4 regions of the Micromonospora sp. CA-240977 genome follow, and region 2 is predicted to be linked to each of the others. Evidence: riboswitches for the same ligand, from Rfam matches in the RefSeq annotation. Region 2 holds a riboswitch; each other region holds the start of a gene.
The links. Region 2 has a riboswitch for cyclic di-AMP ahead of ACQPWW_RS11095 (C39 family peptidase). Riboswitches for the same ligand answer to the same signal wherever they lie in the genome.

Region 1 (5,479 bases), 1.8 Mb from region 2:
TCCGGACGCACCTCGTCGGTCAACGCGAACGCGCCGAGCACCGTGTGCGGCAGCCGCACCAGGTGCAGCACCGCCGCGCCGCGCGCCGACCAGTGCCCGACCGCCGCCGCCAGCTCGGCCGGGAGCGACACGCCCCACTCACGCAGCAGCCCCGGCCCTCCCACCGCGTACTCCGAACCGCCGACGGTGGCCCGCACCCCCCGGCCCGGCAGGGACCGGAACCCGACCGCCGGGGCCGGACCGCCGGGCCCGGCAGCCGCGACTATCGCGCGGGCCAGCGGATGCTCGCTGTCCGACTCCACCCCGGCGGCGATGCGCAGCACCTCGTCCCGCTCGACGCCCGGCGCCGTCGCCACGTCGGTGACGACGTGCTCGCCCCGGGTCAGGGTGCCGGTCTTGTCGAAGAGCACCGCGCCGACGGTCCGCATCCGCTCCAGCGCCAGCCGGTCCTTCACCAGGATCCCGGATCGCGCGGCCAGCGCCGTGGAGAGCGCGACGACCAGCGGGATGGCCAGGCCGAGCGCGTGCGGGCAGGCGATCACCAGGACGGTCACCGCGCGGACCACCGCCTCGTCGGGCTGGCCCAGCGCCGTCCAGACCAGCACGGTCAGCACCGCGGTGCCGCTCGCCACGTAGAACAACGCGGCGGCGAACCGGTCGGCGAGCAGTTGGGCCCGTCCACCGGCGCGCTGCGCCTGGGCGACCATGCGCTGGATGCCGGCGAGCGCCGTCTGCTCACCCAGTGCCTCGACCCGGACCCTGATCGCCGAGTCGGTGGCGACGGTGCCCGCCACCACCCGGTCGCCAACCGCGCGGGCAATCGGGCGCGACTCGCCGGTGATCATCGATTCGTCCAGCTCGGCCCGGCCGTCGACGATGCCTCCGTCCGCCGGCACCCGAGCCCCCGGGCGGACCAGCACCACGTCGCCGACCCGCAGCTCGCCGGCCGACACCGGTTCGACCCGCCCGTCCGCGGTCACCCGCTCGGTCTCGTCCGGCAGCAGCGCGGCCAGCGCCGAGAGCGCGCCGTGGGCCTGCCCGATGGCCTTCATCTCCTGCCAGTGCCCGAGCAGCATGATGGTGACAAGCGCCGCCAACTCCCACCAGAAGTCCAGGTCGAACGCGCCGGCACTGGTGGCCAGCGACGCGCTGTAGGCGACAGTGATCGCCATCGCGACAAGCAGCATCATGCCCGGCGTCCGGTCCCGCACCTCGCGGACCGCACCGACCAGGAACGGCCAGCCACCCCACCAGAACACCACCGAGCCGAGCACCGGCCCCACCCAGGTACGGCCCGGGACGCCGTCGTCCAGGCCCAGCTGATCCGACACGAGGTGGCTGGTCAGGACCACCGGGATGGTCAGCACCAGGCAGACCCAGAAACGACGGCGGAACATCTCCGGATCGTGCCCGGCGTGCCTGTCGTGCGGCGGGGGCGCGGCGTGGCGCCGGTGGTCGGGGTCGGCGGATGACTGAGCGGGCATGGCTCCAACATGCCCGCCCGGTGACCATCGCGCGGGCGGTTCGGCGCTCGACACTCCGTCCCGACCTGCGAGCCCGGAACAGGCTGGCTAGCATCTCCCCGATGGCCCTCCAGCTACCGCTGCGCGGTCGGGCACCGGCGTCGCCGCGACGTGGCGTCGCCTCCGGCCGGCCGGGCTGGACACTGACCGTCCGTGATCGGGCGGTCCTCGGTGAGCGAACCATCGCGCGTTCCGCCGTGTTTCCACGGCATCGCTGAACCGACCGGCACGCTGGCCCGTATCCCGCACCGGATCGTTGGGAGTCTCGACTTGGGTTCCGACCACGCCCGTCCCGCTCCGTCCGCCCCGCCCCGGGTGCGACGGATCCTCGTCATGACGGTGGTGCCCCTCTTCGTCGCCACAGTGCTCGCCGCGGCGCTGCTCTGGCCGCGCGGAGGAGCACCGCGGACCGACGGCGGAGCGGACGTGCCGCGCTACGCCGGCACGGTGACCCGGGTGGTGACCGAGCCGTGCCCGCCGCTGCCGTCGAGCCCCGAGGGCACACCCAGGGTCGGCGCCGGGCCGTGCGGCACCGTCGACGTCCGGGTGGACGACGGGCCCGCCACCGGCCAGCAGGTCCAGACACCGGTGCCCGACGGACCCGGTGCGCCCCGGGTGGACGTCGGCGACGAGGTCATCCTGGTCCAGTTGACCGACCCGACCGATCCCACAATCAGCAACTGGAACATCGCCGAGCACCAGCGCGGCACCCCGATGGTGTGGCTGGCGGTGATCTTCGCTGCCGCGATCGTCGCGTTCGGCCGATGGCGGGGGCTGGCCGCGCTCGCCGGGTTGGCAGCCAGCTTCGCCATCCTGCTCACCTTCGTGCTGCCGGGCATCGGCGCCGGCAAATCACCGCTCCTGGTGGCGGTGGTCGGCGCCGCTCTGATCATGTTCGTGGTGCTCTATCTGACCCACGGCGTCAGCGCGCAGACCTCGGTCGCGGTGCTCGGCACCCTGGGCAGCCTGGTGCTGACCGGCGTGCTCGCCACCATCGCCACGGCGGCAACCCACCTCACCGGCTTCGGCAGCGAGGACGCGACGACACTGTCGATGTTCCAGGGTGACGTGGACCTGCACGGCCTGCTGCTCGCCGGGATCATCATCGGTTCGCTCGGGGTGCTCGACGACGTGACTGTCACCCAGGCGGCCACCGTCACCGAGCTGGCGAACGCGAATCCCGGGCTGACCCGCATGCAGCTGTACCGCGCGGCGACCCGCGTCGGCCGGGCGCACATCGCCTCCACCGTCAACACCATCGTGCTGGCGTACGCGGGCGCGTCGCTGCCCCTGTTGCTCCTGCTCACCGCCGACTCGCGGCCGATCGGGCAGATCCTCACCAGCGAGTTCCTCGCGCAGGAGATCGTCCGCAGCGCGGTCGCCACCCTCGGGCTGATCGCCGCCGTGCCACTGACCACCGGGCTGGCCGCGATCGTCACCGCGGCCGGGCGCGCCGAAGCCACGCCGCCGGGCGACGCCGCCGCCCGGCCGCGCCCCCGGGCGGACCGGGCGGAGGCACTGGCCGCCCTCAACGCACCACGGACGGGGCGACCCGACGAGCCGGACCAGACGCGGACCCGGCCCCCATCCACCGCCACCGACGGGTGGCCGGAGTCGAACAGGAGCACGGAAACGGCATGGTGACACTCCTCAGCGTGACCAGATCGGGTCTTCCCCCTGAGAACCGCGTCACTGGTCACACACCGCTATGGCGAAATGACACTTTTGGTCGGCATCCAGGCGTAGCTCACCCAGTCGACTCTCGGGTAACCTCGCTGCCGGTTACCGATGAAGGCGCGAAGCGGCGCCTGCGGTGCCACCGCCCAATCGCCAACCGGCGAGCCGGGGACCCAGGTGTGTGGGGTGAATCCGCGTCAGCGGTAGGGGCCACTTCCGCCCCGAACCCGTCAGCTAACCCGGTCGGCGGTCGAGGGAAGGGAACATTGTGACGGCACCCCTACGCCGCTGGTTGACACCCGTGGTGGCCGTGATCGCCGCACTGACCGTGCTCGCCGGGCCCCTCCCGGCCCACGCCGCCCCGACGACCCCCACACCGTCCGGGCACGAGGAGGCCGACGAGCCCAAGATGCTCAACGACGTCATCGAGCAGGTGAACCGCGACTACTCCGCCGCCAAGTCCAAACTGGACAAGTCCAAGAAGCGGCAGTTGGAGTTGGCGCTGGAGGTGGACCGGGCCAAGGCCGACCTGGACGCGCTGGCGCCACAGGTCGGGCAGATCGCCGCCCAGTCGTACCGCACCGGTCGGATCGGCGCGCTCGCGATGCTGCTCGAAAGCGACGCTCCGGACACGTTCGTCCAGCGCGCCGCGATGCTCGACGAAATCAACATGGTGAACGAGAACAAGCTCGCCGAGGTCAACACCGTGAAGGCCCGTGCCGAGCAGGCCAAGTTGGCCCTCGACACCGAGGTCCGGGAACAGCAGAAGCAGACCGCCGTGATGGCCAAGCGCAAGAGCGAGGCAGACAAGGCGCTCGCCCTGGTCGGCGGCAAGGGCTTCACCGGCGGTCTGGTGGACGCCACCTCGCCGGTCGCCCGGATCGGGCCGGGCCGCACCGCCGACGGCGACTGGAAGGCGCAGTCCTGCAGCGAGGACGACCCCACCACGTCCGGCTGCGTCACGCCGCGCACGCTGCACGCGTACAAGGAGGTCAGGAGGGCCGGCTTCACCCGGTTCGTCGGCTGTCACCGCAACGGTGGACCGTACGAGCACCCGAAGGGCCGCGCCTGCGACTGGTCGCTACAGAAGAGCGGCTTCTCACCCTGGCACAACGAGGACACCCGGACGTACGGCAACAACGTCGCCGCGTTCCTCATCCGCAACGCCGACCGGCTGGGCATCTACTACGTGATCTGGAACCGGCAGATCTGGTTCCCGGCAACCGGCTGGAAGTCGTACAGCGGGCCGTCGAACCACACCGACCACGTGCACATGTCGATGCTCTGATCCGCGGCGTCTTCCGCCGAGGGCCGTTCCGCGTCGCGCGGAGCGGCCCTCGTCGTGTCAGGCGGCGGCGGCCGGGTCAGCCGACCCGGTCGGCACGTCGAGCGTCGCGAAGCCGGCCGGCACGGCGGCCACCGGGCGCGCCACTCCGGCGGCGAGCCGGTACGACACACCCACCACCGCGCACCGCCCCTGCGCCACCTCGGCGGCCAGCACTGGCGACTGCCGGAGCAGCGTCTCGACGGTCTGTGCGATGTGGATGTCGACGATGCCGTCGATGTCGTCCACACCCTCGGCCTCGGCCCGGCGCAGACTGGGCAGCACGGCGTCGACCACCGCCCCCAGGTGCCCGGGAGGCGGGGTGCCGGTCGCGGAGGACTCCCGCGCCGCCTGCACCGCCCCGCACGAGTCGTGGCCGAGCACCACCACCAGCGGGGTGCCGAGGACGGTCACCGCGTACTCCACGCTGCCGAGCACCTCCGGACCGGTGGTGTGCCCGGCCGTACGGACCACGAACAGGTCACCCAGCCCCCGGTCAAAGATGATCTCGGCGGCCAGGCGGGAGTCGGAGCAGCCGACGATCACCGCGAACGGGTGCTGCCCGTCGGCCACTGCGGCCCGGTGTCCGGCGTCCTGGTTGGGGTGGCGTGGAGCGCCGCTGACGAAGCGCCGGTTACCGGCGGTCAACTCGGCGTACGCCTGGGCCGGCACGCTGGCCGCGGCCGCCCGGTCGCCGGTCCGCTGCGGACCCGGCTGCCCGCCGGGAGTTCCAGGACGACTCATCCCCGCACCTCGTCTTCACGCGTCTGACCTGGTCAGAGGGCTTGTCAGCCGGGCCGGCGGCGGCGCTGGCTCGGGCTCCACCGTCACACGCACCGTAAAGTGCGTCAAGGTATGCGTGATTTAGATTTCATATGTTGACTCCGATTCGGCCCCTGGGTGACGCACCGGGCGCAGGACGGGCGAGACTCCCGGGGGCAGGGCGGACGTCCGG
Region 2 (5,479 bases):
GCGCCGCCGCCCGCGAGCTGAGCCTGACCGAGTGCGTGAACCGGTCGGACGCGCTGGTCTCCGACGTGTCCGGGGTGATCTCGGACTACCTCTACTCCGGCAAGCCGTACGCGGTGACCGACATGGGCGACGAGGGCGGCCGGTTCACCGAGCGTTTCCCGCTGGCCGCGTCGGGTTACGTGCTGCGGCGGGACCTGTCCAACGTGGACGAGGTGCTGACCGCGCTGCTGGACACCGACCCGCTGGCCGCGGAGCGCTGGGCCACCCGCCGCCGCTACCTGGGTGACTTCCCCGCCGAGTCGTACGCCGACGCGTTCCTGACCGCCGCGCGCCGGGAACTGGCGACAACGGAGGACGCTGCGGCCGAGCGTGCTCCGCAGCTCTCCCCCCTGGCCTGACCCGGGCTGTCGGCCCAGGCCAGGGGCTGGACGACGGGCGCTCACCATCCGCTGCGACGCGCCGCGGAAAGCTCAGCGGTACGGGTCGAGCAGCGCCAGTACGGCGGCCGGGTCCTCCACGTGCGCGTTGTGCCCGAGACCGGGCAGCGTGGCGACCGGTACGCCGTACTCCTTGAGCTGTTCGTCGGTGACCATCGGGTCGTGCTCGCCGCGCGCCAGCACCACCGGCACGTCGGTGGCCGCGAGCAGCGCGACCAGGTCGGGCTCGCCGACGGCGAACGCGGTCGGGTCCATGGCCAGACGCCAGCGACCGTCGACCTGACGGAGGCCGGCGTCCACCACCGGATGGTCCGGCGGGAGCAGACCGGTCAGCCCGGAGACGCGCAGGTAGCGACGGGCCGCCTCGGTACGGCTGGCGAACCAGCTCACCGGGCGGGCGGCCAGCTCGGCGGCGCGTTCCAGCTCGGCGGGTGACCAGAGCGCCTTGATGCCCAACCCGACCACCGCGTCCACCGGCATCCCGGCGTCGCGCGCGGCCAACGCGAGGCCGACCACGCCACCCAGCGAGTGCCCGAGCACGACGAGCCGGTCGTCGGGGGCGAGGGCCTGCGCGATCCGCTGGGCGAAGCCGGCGAAGGAGTACGACGGCAGCGGCGACGCCCAGCCGTGACCGGCGAGGTCCGGTGCCAGCCACCGACCGGGCCAGTGTTGGGCGAGATGCGGCGCCCAGGGCAACCACACGTCACCGGTCGTCCCCATCCCGTGCAACAGCAGCAGGACCGGCCTTCGACCGGCGTGACCACCCGATTCATCCACCACGGCCGCAGTCTCCCACGGTTCCCGGCCCGGTACGAGAGTCGCCGACGGGGCGTACCCCGGACCGCCGTGGAAGACGCCACGGGCGCCGGCCCCTTGTGGGGGACGGCGCCCGTGGCGGTCCAGCGTGCCTGGGTCAGGCGGAGTAGCCCCGGCTGGCGATCCAGTTGGCCAGGTCGATTGTGGTGATCCAGTACGACGGGTCGGCCGGGTTCGCCGAGTCGGCGATGCGCACCGTGCGGCCGTTGTCCTTGTAACCAACCACGGCGATGTAGTGCCCGCCGCCGTAGGAGTGCCAGCCGCCGTCGGTGTCGGTGGCGTCGCCGACGACGTTGGCGACCACGCCCCGGCCGTCGGTGATGGCCTTGACGACGTCGGCCTGGAGGCGGTCCATCTGCGCCGGGCTGGGCGCGCCGGCGAACATCCGGGTCCGGTACGGGGAGCCCTTCACCTCGGCGTTGAGCACCCGGGTGGTGTCCTCGGCCGAGTTGGTGCCCATCTCGGTGGTGCCCAGCTCGGCGCCGAGCTCCTCCTGGGTGCGGTCGATCCCGGTGGCGCTGAGCGCGTTACGGGTGGCCGCCGGACCGCAGTTGTAGTACGTGTTCTGCGCCTCGTAGTCGTAGTCGAGCACCTTGGTCGCCGGCGGCTTCGGCCGCTCCGGCTTGCGGGTGAGGTCCGGGTTGGTGCTGGCCTTGGCGGCGGGCGAGGCGGCGCTGGTGGCCGGGGCGGCGGTCGGCGCGGAGCTGGCCAGGGGAGACGCGTCGTTGGCGGCGGCGATGTCGCTGCGCATCTCGGCGACAGTGGTCGCGGTGCGCTGGCCGGCCGGCGCGTCGTCGGCGGTGGTGAGCAGGGTGCCGGTGGTGGCGGCGATCACGAGGGCCGCGGCGGAGGCGGCGACGATCTGGTACGGGCGCTCGGTCGCGACGCGGCGGAGCTGACGCTTCAGTGTGTGCTTCACGGGGTCCTCCACGGATCGGGGGAGAGCGGCACACCGGGGGCCGGACCGGTATCCGGGCAGGCGCCAGCGCGCGGACGATGGTCCGCGGATGGTGAACCGCTCAGGGGAACGCCCGGCGTGGCCGGGCGGTTAGGCGATGACCCGGGGGGTCAGCTCACCGTCACTAGACGAATGAGCGGGGGCACCGCCGCGCCGTGGAGGCGAGGGAACAGCCGAGGGGTGGAAAGGTGCTGCACGAGGATGGAACTCCTTCCGACACCGCCTACCGGGTTAGCTGACGGATTCGGGCGGGAAGATCGCCCTACCGCGGGCCGTGGCTCGCGGATTCACCCCGGACTTGCTGATGGGTCCCCGGTTCGTTCATCACGATTGAGCGGGTCGGCGCGGCGTCGCCTCTTGCGATCGGTTACCGCACCGGACGGGACGACACTACTGGCCCGTTCACGCCCTGCCAAGCCAGGTTCACCTGCGTAAACCCCAATCGGCGCGGCAATTTCTGCGCGTTCTGCCGATGATGTGACTCGATGGGACAAGCGGTTACCGTGACGCCTGTGGGCGACAACCGGACAGGTCGCCGACAGTGCGGCCACAATTCCGGGAAAAATCGAGCCGAACGTGCCGGACGCCCGATTCCGCAATACGGTGACCCGGCTCACGTAACGGATCGGGCTCAACCCGCGCGGGCGGGACGCCAGCGTGCCACGACGGCGGGACGGGACACCCCGCGTACCAGCCGGCGGGCTGGCGTCCGGCTCGGCCGCAGCCGGGCCGCCGCCAAACCCGCCTCGTCGGCAAGGGTGCGCGCCGACTCGGCGGACAGTTCCGCGGCCCGCCAGGCGGTCCGCTCCGCTGCGGCGGCGGCCTGGTAGTCGACCCGTCTCGCGTCCCGGATCGACCGGCTGAGCAGCGCTTCCTGCTCGACCGGGTGCCGCCGGGGATCCCAGCCGCGCCGCCGCCCGAACACCTCGCTGAGCTGCGCCATGGTCAGGTCGCCCCGCCAGTACGCCGCCGTCGCCGCGCGGTGCAGGTAGCGCTCCCGGGCGGCGTACTCGGCCGGGGTGCGGGGGGTGTCCGGCGTGGGCAGCGCCCCGGACCCCGCGAAGCGGCGCGCGGCGGTGTCCGCCTCGTCGTACCGCGCCCAGGCGCGTTCCACCTCTTCCTGACTGATCAGCCAGGCATCGCGTCGCCGCTGGGCCGTCCTGGCCGCGCCGGCCGCCGCGACAGCCACCTCCTCGGCGTACCGGCGCAGGTCGACGACCTCGGCGGCGGCCACCTCGCGGGCGGTCGGCACGGCCGGGGACGGGTCGCCGGCGGGCCGGTCGCGTTCGGGCCGGGCGACCAGCACGGCGAGTACACCGAACGCCAGCAGGCACAGGGCCGACCAGATGGCAGCGGCCTGCGGTACCTCGGTTACGAACTGGTAGAAGACAACGGTCTCCATGGTCGGCACCTCGCGGAGGAAGCAGAGCGATGGGGAGCCCCGGCCGCCCGGCCACGGCGGGCCACGGGTCGGCGGGGTGCGGAGCTGGTGGGTCGACAGGGCGCGGCGACGGGACGCTTGTCCCGGGGGCTCAGCGCCCGGGTGGACCTCGGGGCGCCCGGCTGTGGGGGCCGTCGACGAGGGGCAGCCGGTCGGACCCGGTCACGCGCACCGGCAGCACGCCGGCCGCGAGGGCGCCCTGGCCGTCGGGGAGCGCCGGTTGCGCGTCGACCGACCAGGCTGGGAGTGCCTCCTCGGCGGCGCCCGCACTCGCCGCGGCGCTCAGGCCCGGCGCGGTGCTCAGGCTCGGCGCGGCGGTCGGGGTGGACGGTGGCGCGGCGGCCGAGACCGGGCCGGCGCCGAGCGCCAGGGCCGCGACGACGGCGAGGCTGGTCAGCACCCGGGTCGCCCAGCGCGCCACCCACCACAGCGGACAGGTGAACGCGACCGGGAGCACGTCCCCACGCTACCGTCGTGCCGACCCGGGCGCATCGACCACGGGCGTGTCGGCGCGCGCCGCGCCGACCCCGTTGACCAGCGTGGACGGTGTCAGCGCGTGTCCGCGTACGTTGATCGACTGTCGGGCTGGTCGGGCCCGCCGGCCTCGGTTCGGGCCCCGACGCCGCCGGCCTCGGGGGCGGTGTTGCCGGTGGCCCGGGTTCCGGGCGTGCGTTGTACGGGGACGGACGCCGGTCGGGCCGGACGGCGCGGCGCGAGCCGGCGCATCATCGGGGTTTCGACGTAGCGGTGCAGCAGCCCGGCGAGGAGCAGGGTCACCAGCAGGAAACCGAGCACCACGGCCGGGCCGCGCCATCCCTCGAAGCCGGTCCCCCAGTCGCCGGTGAAGCGCAGCACGCTCGTCATCACCAGCACGTGGACCAGGTAGAAGGCGAAGGAGACCTCGCCGAGCCAGACCAGCGGCCGGGACCGCCACGGCGACCACCGGTCCCGCACGTCCGCGTCCGCGGCGGCGGTGATCACCAGCAGGTACGCGACCGCGAGCAGCGTGGTCCACAGCTCTGCGGGAATCCACTGCGCGGCAGCCGCCCAGACGCCCACGAAGATGACGCTGGCCCAGGTCAGCCCGGGGCCCCGCCAGAGACCCCGGCGCATCAACTCGGCCGCCACCGCGCCCAACCAGAACTCCAGCGACCGGACCGGCGGGAAGATCTGGGTGAACCACCACCGGCTCACCTCCGGCACCAGGTGCTGGGCCGGCCAGAGCGCGAGGATCAGCAGGGGCATCGCGACGATCAGCGCCCAGAGCAGTTTCGGCCGGGCGCGGCGCAGCAGCGGCAGCACCAGCGGCAGGCAGAGATAGAAGAAGAACTCGCAGGAGAGCGACCAGCTCACCGTGTTGATGCTGTAGAACCAGCCCGGTCGGGGGTCCCAGGCCTGCAACAACAGCAGGTTCTCCAGCGCGGCCGCCGGCAGGACCGGGTCGGCGAACCACCAGGCGACCAGCAACGTCGCCCCCCACAACACCAGGTGGTTGGGGTAGATCTTGGCAACCCGTCGCCGCCAGAAGGTACGCCGGGAGTCGCCCGTCCGGGCCGACCAGACCAGCACGAACCCGCTGAGGACGAAGAAGAACTGCACCCCGGACAGGCCGAGGCTGAACAGCTTGTCGACAACGGCCTTGTAGTCCGGCTCGGCGATGATCCGCATGGTGCCCGCGTGGAACCCGAAGACCAGCAGCGCGGCGATCCAGCGCAGCCCGGTCAGCGAGGGCAGCCGCGGCGGTGCGGGGGCGGGCCGGGCGATGGACGCCGCCGGGGTGCTCGTCATGCGGGGATACCGAGGCTTGGCAGGGTCACCAGCACGTTC
Region 3 (5,479 bases), 3.5 Mb from region 2:
CGTCGCGGGCGGCCCGGGCACCGGCAAGACCGCTGTCGCCCTGCACCGGGCGGCGTTCCTGCTCTATTCCGACCGCAGCCGGTACGCCGGCGGCGGCATCCTGGTGGTCGGCCCGTCGTCGGTCTTCGTCGAGTACATCGCCTCGGTGCTGCCCTCGCTCGGTGAGGACACCGCCACCCTGCACTCGCTCGGCACTCTCTTCCCGGGGATGACCGCCACCCGCACCGACCCGCCCGAGGTGGCGGCGGTGAAGGGCTCGCTGCGGATGCGCCGGGTGTTGGAGCGCGCGGTCCGCGACGCGGTGCCGGGCGGCCCGGGTGAGCTGCGGTTGCTCTACCGGGGCACGCTGCTGCGGCTGGACCGGGCCGAGCTGGACCGGATCCGGGACCGCGCGCTGCACCGCGGCGCCCGCCGCAACGAGGTGCGCCGGGCCGGCTTCGACGGGGTGTTCGCCGCGCTCTGGGCGCAGGCCCGCGAAGTGGGCATCCGACTGCCGGAGCAACGCACCTTCGAGGCGGAGATCGCCGAGCGGGCCGAGTTCCGGGAGTTCCTCAAGGCGTGGTGGCCCCGGCTGCACCCGCGGCACGTGCTCGGTTGGCTGGCCCGGCCGGAACGGCTGCGCCGGTACGCCGGTCAGATCCTCTCCACCGCGGAGATCCGACTGCTCAGCGCCGCGTACCGGAACCTGGACTCGGACGGGTTGACGATCGCCGACATCGCGCTGCTCGACGAGTTGGACGCCCTGCTCGGCAAGCCGGCGCAGCCGGCCAAGGCCCGCCGCGACCCGTTCCAGCTCGCTGGCGGCGTACGCGAGCTGAGCACCGCCAGCGAGCGGCAGCGGGCGGCCCGGGCGGCGGCCCGGGAGCGTCCGGAGGACTACCGGGACTACGCGCACGTGGTGGTGGACGAGGCACAGGACGTCTCGCCGATGCAGTGGCGGATGGTCGGGCGCCGTGGCCACCTGGCCTCCTGGACGGTGGTGGGTGACCCCGCGCAGACCGCGTGGACAGGTGATCCCGAGGAGCTGACCCGGGCCCGGGACCAGGCGCTGGGCCGGCGGAAGCGACACGACTTCACCCTCACCACCAACTACCGCAACTCGGCGGAGATCTTCGCGGTGGCGGCGGCGGAGATCCGCCGGCTCTACCCTGACCTGCCGTTGCCCACCGCCGTGCGCTCCACCGGGGTCGATCCGGTCGAGCTCGTGGTGCCCGCGACCGGGTTGGCGACCGCCGTCGTGAACGCGGCCGCCGGGCTGCTGGCCGAGGTGGAGGGCACGGTCGGGGTGATCACGCCGGTCCCCCGCCGCGACGAGGTCGCCGGTTGGCTCGACGCGCTCGACGCGCCGCGCCTACAGGTGGTGACCAGCCTGGAGGCCAAGGGCATGGAGTACGACGGGGTAGTGCTCGTCGCTCCGAGCGAGATCCGGGCCGATCCGGGTGCGGGGGTACGCACCCTGTACGTGGCGCTCTCCCGGGCCACGCAGCGACTCACCACCATCGATCCAACCGGCTGATCTGGAGCAAACTGCCTGGTGGGCCGGTGGCCTGCCCCATACTTGCATACATAGCGATGTGAGCATACATTTGACCGGGCCCCGACCGGCGACGGAAGGTGGATCTCGTGGGCGCAGGTCATGACCACCACCATGGGTCGGTCGCCAATGCCGCACACCAGCACAGGGGCCGACTCTGGGCGGCGTTCGGGCTGCTCGCCACCCTGATGGTGGTCGAGGCGGTGGCCGCCCTGCACACCGGCTCGCTCGCCCTGCTCTCCGACGCCGGGCACATGTTCACCGACGTGCTCGGCATCGGGATGGCGCTCGCCGCCATCACCGCGACCCGGCGGGCCACCGCCGACCCGCAACGCACCTTCGGGCTCTACCGACTCGAGGTCCTCGCCGCGCTGGCCAACGCCGTCCTGCTCTCCGGCGTCGCGATCTACGTGGTGATCGCGGCGATCCGCCGCTTCGGCGACCCGCACGAGGTCATCGCCGGTCCGATGCTCGCGGTGGCGGTGCTCGGCCTGCTCGCGAACATCGCCGCCTTCGCCCTGCTCCGCGCCGGAGCCCGGGAGAGCATCAACCTTCAGGGCGCCTACCTGGAGGTGCTCGGCGACCTGCTCGGCTCGCTCGGCGTGATCGGCGCGGCGTTGCTCATCGCCGTCACCGACTGGTGGTGGGCCGACCCACTCGTCGCGGTCGCCATCGGCGCGTTCATCCTGCCCCGCACCTGGCGGCTGGCCCGTGCCGCCGTCCGCATCCTGGTGCAGGCCGCCCCGGAACACCTCCAGGTGACCGCCGTGCACGACCGGCTGGCCGCCGTCCCCGGGGTGGTCGAGGTGCACGACCTGCACGTTTGGACGCTCACCTCGGGCATGGAGGTGGCCTCCGCCCACCTGACCATGGCGCCCGGCGCGGAGGTCGGCGCGGTGCTGACCGCGGCGCGCACCGCGCTGCACGACGACTTCCGGATCGAACACGCGACGTTGCAGATCGAACCCGGTGCCGCCTCCGGAGCCTGCGGCTCCATCGAGTGGTGACAGGCTTCTCGTGACGACGCACGCACCGTCCGTCACAACGGCTGCACCAGCCCCACCGGCACCGGTAAGCTCGGTCCCGGCCTCCACCAGGCGGCGCCCTCCAGGCGCCGGTGGCGGTCGCCGCCTAATCGCCCACCTGGGCGAACCGGGGAACCACGTTCCTGGGGTGCATCCGCGTCAGCGGTAGGGATCTTCCGTCCCGAACCCGTCAGCTAACCCGGTCGGCGGCTGACGGAAGGACATGCGCAGTGGCACCAGCACGACCACCCGCCGCCCGACTGGCGGCCCTGATCGTCGCGATGTTCGCCCTCGGCGTCGCGCTTCCGGCCGGCACCGCCTCGGCCGCTCCCCCGACCGGCCTCCGGGCCGCCGCCGCACCCGACTCCGACGAAGAGGGCGGCACCCCTTCGCTACGCGCCCAACTCGAGGCCGCCAGCAAGGGCTACCTGGACGCGAAACGCGCTCTGGACACCTCCGTGCAACGACAGCAACAACTCGCCACCCAGCTGAAGGGCATCGAGGTCGAACTCGCCCAGCGCGACGGCAAGGTCGGCCAGATCGCCGGCGTGGCGTACCGCACAGGCCGGCTCGGCGCGGTGTCGGCGCTGCTCAACAGCAGCAGCCCGGAGGGCTTCATGGACCGGGCCGCCGCCCTGGAGGCGGTGGCCGCCAACGAGGACCGGGTGCTGCGCGATCTGCTTGCCACCAAGGACCAGGCCAGTCGCACCCGGGCCGCCCTGAACGGCGAGATCATCGAACAACGCAAGCAGGTCGCGGTGATGGCCAAGCGCAAGGACCAGGCCGAACGGGCCCTGACCGTGGCCACCACCCCCAAGCCGCAGACCACCGCCGACGGCGGCTCCAACCGGGGCACCTCCACCGCCAACGCGAAGGCGGCGCCCCGCAACTCCGACGGCTCCTGGCCAGCCGAATCGTGCAGCGTCAACGACCCCACGCCCGCCAGCGGCTGCATCACGCCGCGCACCCTGCACGCGCTCAACCAGGCAAAGGCCGCCGGGTTCACCCGGTACGTCTCCTGCCACCGCCCCAGCGGCTCCGGTGAACACCCCAAGGGCCGGGCCTGCGACTTCGCCGCCCAGAAGGACGGCTTCGGCGGCAACGCCACAGGCGGCGACAAGACGTACGGCAACAACCTGGCCGCGTACTTCATCCGCAACGCCGACCAGCTCGCCGTGCTGTACGTGATCTGGTACCGGCAGATCTGGCTGCCCAGCAGCGGGTGGAAGTCGTACAGCGGCGCGGGCGGCACCCCGTCCACCGACCACACCAACCACGTCCACCTGTCGGTCTACTGACCCACCCGACAGTCCCCGGAATCGCTCCGGGGATGATCCACTCGCGTTCGCCGACTCCGGGGCATTTCCCGCGACGGGACACCCCGGAGTCGGCGATGCGGTCGCCCGGCCGGGCTACGTCGCCGGGCGTACCCCGGATGTCGTCGGCGGTCGGACGACCCGGACGGGGTCCGCGGGCAGCATCGCGGTATGCGTCGGATCCCACCCACCGCCCGCAAAGGGCTCCTCACCCTGCATCTGGTCACCTCGCTCGGCTGGCTCGGCGCCGACCTCGTGCTCCTCACCCTGGGCATCGCCGTGCAGCGCGGCGCCGACCCGGCGGTGGTCTACCCGGTCACGGCGCTGGTCGGCACTGTGCTGTTCGCGCCGCTGAGCGTTCTGGTCTGGCTGATCGGGGTCGCCAGCGCGCTCCTCACCCCGTGGGGCCTGTGGCGCTATCGCTGGGTAGTGGCCAAGCTCGTGCTCACCACGGTGATGGTCGGGCTGGTGCTGTTCCTGCTCACGCCGAACCTGCGGCACGCCGGCGTGGTGGGCGCCGCCCTCCCCGCCCGGGACCGCGCCGACCTGGTGATCGCACCCGCGGTGTCGACCAGCCTGATGATCATCGCGACGGTGCTGTCCACGTACAAGCCGTGGGGCCGACGTCCCGCCGCCCAACCCGCCCGCGCCGGCCGTGGCGGCAATCCGTGACCGCTGCCGTGACCGCGCTGCCGTGACCGCGCCGCGGTGATCGCGCCGCCGTGACCGCGCCGCGGTGATCGCGCTGGAACCAGGATGTAGTGGCATCCTCGCGCCCGCAGGCCACTACATCCACGATCGAGCACGATCATGGGCTGGGGCCACAAAGGCGGGACGGGGGCCGGGTGCCGGCGGGTGTGGGCCGGTCAGGCCGGGGGTGGGGAGTCGCCGGTGCGGTCGAGGGCCGGGCCGAGACGGGCGGCGAGGGCGAGGTGAGCGGCCCGTGCCTGGCGGAACGCGTACCGGAACAGCGGCGTCGGCGCGGTCAGGGTGATCTCGACGTCGATCCGGACCAGGCCCTCCGGCTCGGCGCGCAGTCGCGTGTGGTTGCGGACCGTCGTGGCGGGCCACTGGCGGGCCACCATGACGATCTCGTCGTCCTCGCTGATCAGCACGTCCGCGTGGTACGTGGTCCGGAAGCGCAGCGGGCCGGCCACCAGCCGGTCGTTGATCGTGTAGCTGGCCCGGGCGCCGGGTCGGGGCGGCACTTGGCGGACCCGGACAATCAGCGGATGCAGCTCGCCCTGTCGGGTCAGGTCACTGAGCAGCGCCGCTGCCTCGGCCGGCGAGCACCGGGCCTGGACGGTGTAGCTGAAGGTATCGCTGCTGCGCACGCGTCTCCCACCGTCGTTTGTCGCACGATCGTCCCGTACCGATGTCCGGCTGGCAACGCCCGACGGCCGCCGATGTCGGGGCGCAGCCCGGGCGATGGGATGCCGCATCACCAGTTGCCCTATTAGGGTCGGTTCGTGGGGAATCACCCGACCGTGCTGAAGGGCGGCATCATGAGCGGCGACGACGGATGAGCGGGCACGTGATGGTCTTCGCACCCACCCCGCAGCTCACGGTCACCGTGGACCAGCCGAACGAGCACCCGGAGCTGC
Region 4 (5,479 bases), 2.3 Mb from region 2:
CCGGCCGGGCCGGCGCGAGGCCCGGAATGCCAGCGGTGTGCTGCTCGCGGCGCGTCAGCATCGCCACGTCGACGGTGAACTCGAACAGTTGCCAGTCGACCAGCGGCTCCGCGCGAGCGCCCTGCGCCAACCTGGCGACTCGCGCCGGATCGGTCACCGGACGGGCGCGCCCCGCCACGTACGCCTCGTCGTCGCTCTCCTCCGGAGGGAACGAGTGCAGCGCGTAGCGGCCGTCGCGCTCGAGGTCACGGCGCTTCGGGGAGTCGATGATGAAGCAGAACAGACCCTCGTCGGTGATCACCGGGGAGACCGGATGGACGCGGGGCCCGCCGTCGGCGCGGACGGTGGCCAGGTAGCCGAAGCCCGGCCCGTACTGCTGGAGGAGAACGCGGATCCCGTCGGCGAGTCGGGGCTCGTCGGCGGCGAATTCGGACCAGGAAGCCATGCCAGCATTCTATCGAACAAATGTACGAGCAGCGACCTCGACGCGCTGGTCACCGGCACCGAATCCGGGCACTTTCGGCGGCGCGGCTATGGTGGTCCGATGCTGCTCTCCGACCGCGACCTGGTCTCCGAGATCAAGGCCGGCACGCTGGGCCTGGAGCCGTTCGAGCCCACCCTGGTCCAACCCTCCAGCATCGACGTGCGACTGGACCGACTGTTCCGGGTCTTCAACAATCACCTCTACACCCACATCGACCCGGCGATGCAGCAGGACGACCTGACCTCGGCGGTCGAGGTGCCCGACGGGGAGCCGTTCGTGCTGCACCCCGGGGAGTTCGTGCTCGCCTCGACGCTCGAGGTCATCTCGCTTGGCGACCAGCTCGCCGGCCGACTGGAGGGCAAGAGCTCACTGGGCCGGCTCGGGCTGCTCACGCACTCCACCGCCGGCTTCATCGACCCCGGCTTCTCCGGTCACGTCACGCTGGAACTCTCGAACGTGGCGAACCTGCCGATCACCCTCTGGCCGGGCATGAGGATCGGGCAGCTCTGCATCTTCCGGCTCTCCTCGCCGGCCGAGCACCCGTACGGGTCGGCGGTCTACGGCTCGCGCTACCAGGGGCAGCGGGGGCCGACACCGAGCCGCGCCTGGCAGCACTGGCGCACCTGGCCCACCCGCTGACCCCGTGACGACGAGGGCCCGTCGCGACTCGTCGCGGCGGGCCCTTCGGTCAGCTCTCTCGATCAGCCTGGACGGCCGTAGCTGTGGATCGGGCCGTCGTCGACCTTCTTCATCTTGATCGGTTGACCGGCCTGCGAGGCGTGCACCACCCAGCCGCCGCCGACGTACATGCCGACGTGGTGGATGTCGCTGTAGTAGAAGACCAGGTCGCCGGGGCGTAGGTCGGCCCTGCTGACGTTCTTGGTGGCGCGGCTCTGCGCGGCGGCGTTGTGCGGCAGGGACACCCCGGCCTTCGCCCAGGCGGCCAGCATCAGCCCGGAGCAGTCGTACGAGTTCGGGCCCTCGGCACCCCAGACGTAGGGCTTGCCGATCTGCGCGCAGGCGAACTTGACAGCCGTGCCGGCGGCGCCGCCGGGGTAGCTGCCGGGGCAGGGCGCCGGGCGCAACGGACCGCCGCCACCGCTGCCGTACACCTTGAGGCGCAGCTTCTGCAGCTTGTCGATCTCCTCGTTGATCTGCTTCTTCTTCGCCGCCAGCTGAGCCTCGGTGCGGGTCAGCTGGGCCACCATCTCGTCGAGCGGCGCCTTCTGGCTGGCCAGCTCGTCGCGCAGGTCGGCCACCTCGCGGATGTCCTGCTGCTGGTTGTGCGCGAAGCGGTCGAGTATCTCGAGTTGGCCGACCACCTCGCTGGGTGACTGGCTGCCCAGCACCGCGTTGACGGTCAGCACGGTCTCGCCCTTGTAGGCGCGCACGGCCAGAGCGCTGACCTTGTCCATCGCGGCGTCGACCTGACGCTCCAGCGGGGCGATCCGGGCGGCCAGCGCCTGGGCCTGCCTGCGCTTGGCGGCGAGGTCGATCCGGGTCGCGTTGTGCTGCTCGATGATCGGTTCGAGTTTGTTCCAGTCGGCGTCGATCTGGCGCTCGATCTCGGCGACGGACGGGTCGGCGTGGGCCGCCGTGGCGCTGCCGGTCAGGACGACGGCGACGCCGGCCAGTGCGGCGAGCGCGGTGGTGAAGCGGGACCAGCGTGGGCGCGGCGCGATCGACATCGGGCCGGCTGGTGCCGACCGCTCGGACGACGGCCGCGGGGCATGGAGTGCCACCGGGGTTCCGTACTCCTTCTTCCTGACCGCCTACCGGGTTAGCTGACGGGTTCGGGCGGGAAGTCGGCGCCCTACCGCAGTGGCTGCGGATTCACCCCGAGGGACATGGGTCCCCGGTTCGTTTGGAAACGACTCGGCGGTGTCGGTCCGTTACCACCCGGGCTGGGTGGAGCTGCTATCGGGCCGACGAATGACCAGAGTAGAGACGCTTGTTACCACTCCGCAACCCGTGCGGCCGTGACACTCCGTACCGATCGGAGAGGGTCACCGACCGTACGTGAAGATTTCTTTCCCGACGAGTCGACACATGGAAAGGTATTGACGCGGGCTCCCGGCCGGCGCGAAGGTGGCCTCATCTTCACCCGCGAAAATCTAGGGGGTTCGATGCACCATCCAACCCTGCTCGCCGGCCGGCGCGCACTGCTCGCCGTCGCCGTGGTCGCCGCCGCGACCGCGGTCCCACCACCCACCTACGCCGCCGCCGCACCCGCCGCCGACCGCCAGCAGCAGTACGCCGCCGCGGCGGCCGAGTACGGCGTACCGACCGACGTGCTGCTCGGCGTCTCCTACCTGGAGTCCCGCTGGGACAGCAACGCCGGCACACCCAGCACCAGCGGCGGTTACGGACCCATGCACCTGACCGACGCCCGACACGTGGCCGCGCTGCCCGTGGGGGGCCACCACGACACCGGCACCGAGGACCCGCGCGGCGACGACTCCCGTACCGCGCTGGCACCCGCGCCCCGGCCGGCCGAGGACCCGGCGCCACCCGCCGCCGCGTTGCAGACAGTGGATGCCGCCGCCGCCCTGACCGGCGCGGCCCCCGACGCGCTGCGCACCGACGCGGACGTCAACATCCGGGGCGGGGCGGCGCTGCTGGCCTCGTACCAGCGGGAGTTGGGCGCGCCGGTCGGCGCCGGCACCGACCCGGCCACCTGGTACGGCGCGGTGGCCCGTTACGCCGGCGCGGACAGCGCCGACGCCGCGGCGGCCTTCGCCGACGAGGTCTTCACCACCATCGGCGCCGGCGAGTCGCGGGTGACCGACGACGGCCAGCGGATCACGCTGCCGGCCCGCGCGATCCGTCCGGAGCGCTCCTGGCTGGACCGACTGGGTCTGCGCCGACTCGCCCGCCCGGACGGGCTGGAATGCCCCCGGACCATCTCCTGCGAGTGGATCCCGGCGCCCTACGCGGCGTTCGGCGAAGGGGACTACGGCAACCACGACCTGTCCGACCGGCCGGCCCGGCAGAAGATCGAGTACATCGTCATCCACGACACCGAGGGAAGCTGGGCCACCACCCTGCAACTCGTCCAGGACCCGACCTACGTGAGCTGGCACTACACGCTGCGTTCGGTGGACGGGCACGTCGCCCAGCACGTCCGGACCAAGGATGTCGCCTGGCACGCCGGCAACTGGTACGTCAACGCCAAGGCGGTCGGGCTGGAGCACGAGGGCTTCGCGGCGCAGGGCACCTGGTACACCGAGGCGATGTACCGGACCTCGGCGAAGCTGGTCCGGCACCTCGCGCTGCGGCTGGGCGTCCCGCTGGACCGCCAGCACATCATCGGCCACGACAACGTGCCCGGCACCATCGCCGCGAACGTCAGTGGGATGCACTGGGACACCGGCCCGTACTGGGACTGGACCCACTACTTCGAGCTGCTGCACGCGCCCCGGTTGGACACCGGCACCCCGGCCACCGGTCTGGTCCGGATCGACCCGGACTTCGCCACCAACCAGCCGGCGTTCGTCGGCTGCGTCACCGCCGGTGTGCCGTGCGCGCCACGCGGCTCCTCGGCGGTGGTGCTGCGCTCCGCTCCGGCCGCGGACGCGCCACTTGTCAACGACATCGCGCTCCGCCCGGACGGCAGCCCGAACACCATGGAGGTGTCGGACCACGGCGCCCGTGCCTCCGCCGGCCAGACGTACGCGCTGGCCGGTCGGCAGGGTGACTGGACGGCGATCTGGTACCTCGGGCAACGGGCCTGGTTCCACAACCCGGCGTCCGCGCCCACCGCCAGTTGGACCGTCGGCCTGGTGGCCACCCCGAAACCCGGCCGGGCCACCATCCCGGTCTACGGGCGGGCCTACCCGGAGCAGGCGGCCTATCCGGCCGGAGTGCCCTACCAGACGATCTCGCCACTGCAGTACACGCTGGCCGCCGGGCAGCGGTACGCCGTCGGCGCGGTGCTGCCGGGCGAGTACTACCGGGCCAGCACCATCGACGGCTCCTCACCAGGTGACTGGACGGTGATCCGCGGCAAGAACCGGTACGCGCAGATCCAGTTCGGCCACCGCATCATGTACGTCGACCTGGCCGACGTGCAGCTCCTGCCGTCCCCGCTGGGCGCACCCCGCTGAGAACCGCGACGGCCCCCGGTCGGTGACCGGGGGCCGTCGTGTCGCACGTGGTGGATCAGGGTCTCCGGAACCCGGCGACGGGCATCGTGTTGATGCTCGACACCTGCACCGGTTTACCGGCACGTGGTGCGTGCACCATCTGGTTGTTACCCAGATACAGCCCGACATGACTCAGGCCGGAGAAGAAGAAGACCAGGTCACCGGGGCGGGCATCGGCTCGCGCGACGGCCTTCCCCTCGTTCCACTGGTCACCGGTGTGGTGGGTGAGGTAGATCCCGGCCGCCTTGTAGGCGTACTGGGTCAACCCCGAACAGTCGAACGAGTTCGGGCCGGTGGCGCCCCAGACGTACGGCTTGCCGACCTTGCCGCAGGCGGTTTTGATCGCCGTGCGGGCGGCAGCGCTGACCACTCCGTTGATGGTCGGGCAGGCCGCGGTCACCACCGTGGTCTTCGGCATCGACGCCTCAAGCTGCTTGATCTCGGCGTCGATCTGCTTCTTCTTGGCCGCCAGCTCGTTCTGCTGCTTGGTCTGAGTGGTGATCAGGGTGTCCAGCTTCTGCTTCTCGCCGTCGTACTTGGCCCGCACGGCAAGGACGCCCTCGACCTCCTTGCGCTCCTGCGCGGCCAGCCGGTCGAGGATGGTGAGCTGCTCGGTGAGCGTGTCCGGCTTGGCGCTGACCAGCAGTGCGCCAATGTCGTGCGACGGGCCCGAGATGTAGTAGCGGGAGGCGAGATCGCCGACCCGGTTGAGCGCCAACTCGCTCTGCAACGCCAGCGGCTCGATCTTCTTTTGCAGGTCCGCCGACTTCTGCCGATTTACCTTCAGCTGCGCCCTGACCTTGTTGTACTGCTCGATGGTGGGCTCCAACTGCTCCCACTTCTTGTCGAT

Region 1: another riboswitch for cyclic di-AMP. It lies ahead of ACQPWW_RS02805 (coiled-coil domain-containing protein); the one in region 2 lies ahead of ACQPWW_RS11095 (C39 family peptidase).
Region 3: another riboswitch for cyclic di-AMP. It lies ahead of ACQPWW_RS26365 (coiled-coil domain-containing protein); the one in region 2 lies ahead of ACQPWW_RS11095 (C39 family peptidase).
Region 4: another riboswitch for cyclic di-AMP. It lies ahead of ACQPWW_RS00420 (NlpC/P60 family protein); the one in region 2 lies ahead of ACQPWW_RS11095 (C39 family peptidase).

Annotation. Positions count from the first base shown of each region.
Region 1 is NZ_CP192055.1:576,652-582,130, reverse strand. It holds gene ACQPWW_RS02815 (copper-translocating P-type ATPase) at 1-1,484, opposite strand, end outside; gene ACQPWW_RS02810 (YibE/F family protein) at 1,794-3,167, shown strand; cyclic di-AMP (ydaO/yuaA leader) riboswitch at 3,334-3,464, shown strand; gene ACQPWW_RS02805 (coiled-coil domain-containing protein) at 3,469-4,488, shown strand; gene ACQPWW_RS02800 (carbonic anhydrase) at 4,546-5,268, opposite strand.
Region 2 is NZ_CP192055.1:2,391,916-2,397,394, reverse strand. It holds gene ACQPWW_RS11105 (CDP-glycerol glycerophosphotransferase family protein) at 1-398, shown strand, start outside; gene ACQPWW_RS11100 (alpha/beta fold hydrolase) at 471-1,217, opposite strand; gene ACQPWW_RS11095 (C39 family peptidase) at 1,351-2,172, opposite strand; cyclic di-AMP (ydaO/yuaA leader) riboswitch at 2,417-2,558, opposite strand; gene ACQPWW_RS11090 (hypothetical protein) at 2,843-3,613, opposite strand; gene ACQPWW_RS11085 (hypothetical protein) at 3,744-4,109, opposite strand; gene ACQPWW_RS11080 (acyltransferase family protein) at 4,202-5,440, opposite strand.
Region 3 is NZ_CP192055.1:5,848,971-5,854,449, forward strand. It holds gene ACQPWW_RS26355 (HelD family protein) at 1-1,516, shown strand, start outside; gene ACQPWW_RS26360 (cation diffusion facilitator family transporter) at 1,624-2,541, shown strand; cyclic di-AMP (ydaO/yuaA leader) riboswitch at 2,653-2,784, shown strand; gene ACQPWW_RS26365 (coiled-coil domain-containing protein) at 2,790-3,857, shown strand; gene ACQPWW_RS26370 (hypothetical protein) at 4,047-4,547, shown strand; gene ACQPWW_RS26375 (SRPBCC family protein) at 4,742-5,209, opposite strand; gene ACQPWW_RS26380 (PfkB family carbohydrate kinase) at 5,398-5,479, shown strand, end outside.
Region 4 is NZ_CP192055.1:84,069-89,547, reverse strand. It holds gene ACQPWW_RS00430 (pyridoxamine 5'-phosphate oxidase family protein) at 1-445, opposite strand, end outside; gene dcd (dCTP deaminase) at 545-1,123, shown strand; gene ACQPWW_RS00420 (NlpC/P60 family protein) at 1,186-2,172, opposite strand; cyclic di-AMP (ydaO/yuaA leader) riboswitch at 2,240-2,375, opposite strand; gene ACQPWW_RS00415 (N-acetylmuramoyl-L-alanine amidase) at 2,611-4,590, shown strand; gene ACQPWW_RS00410 (NlpC/P60 family protein) at 4,646-5,479, opposite strand, start outside.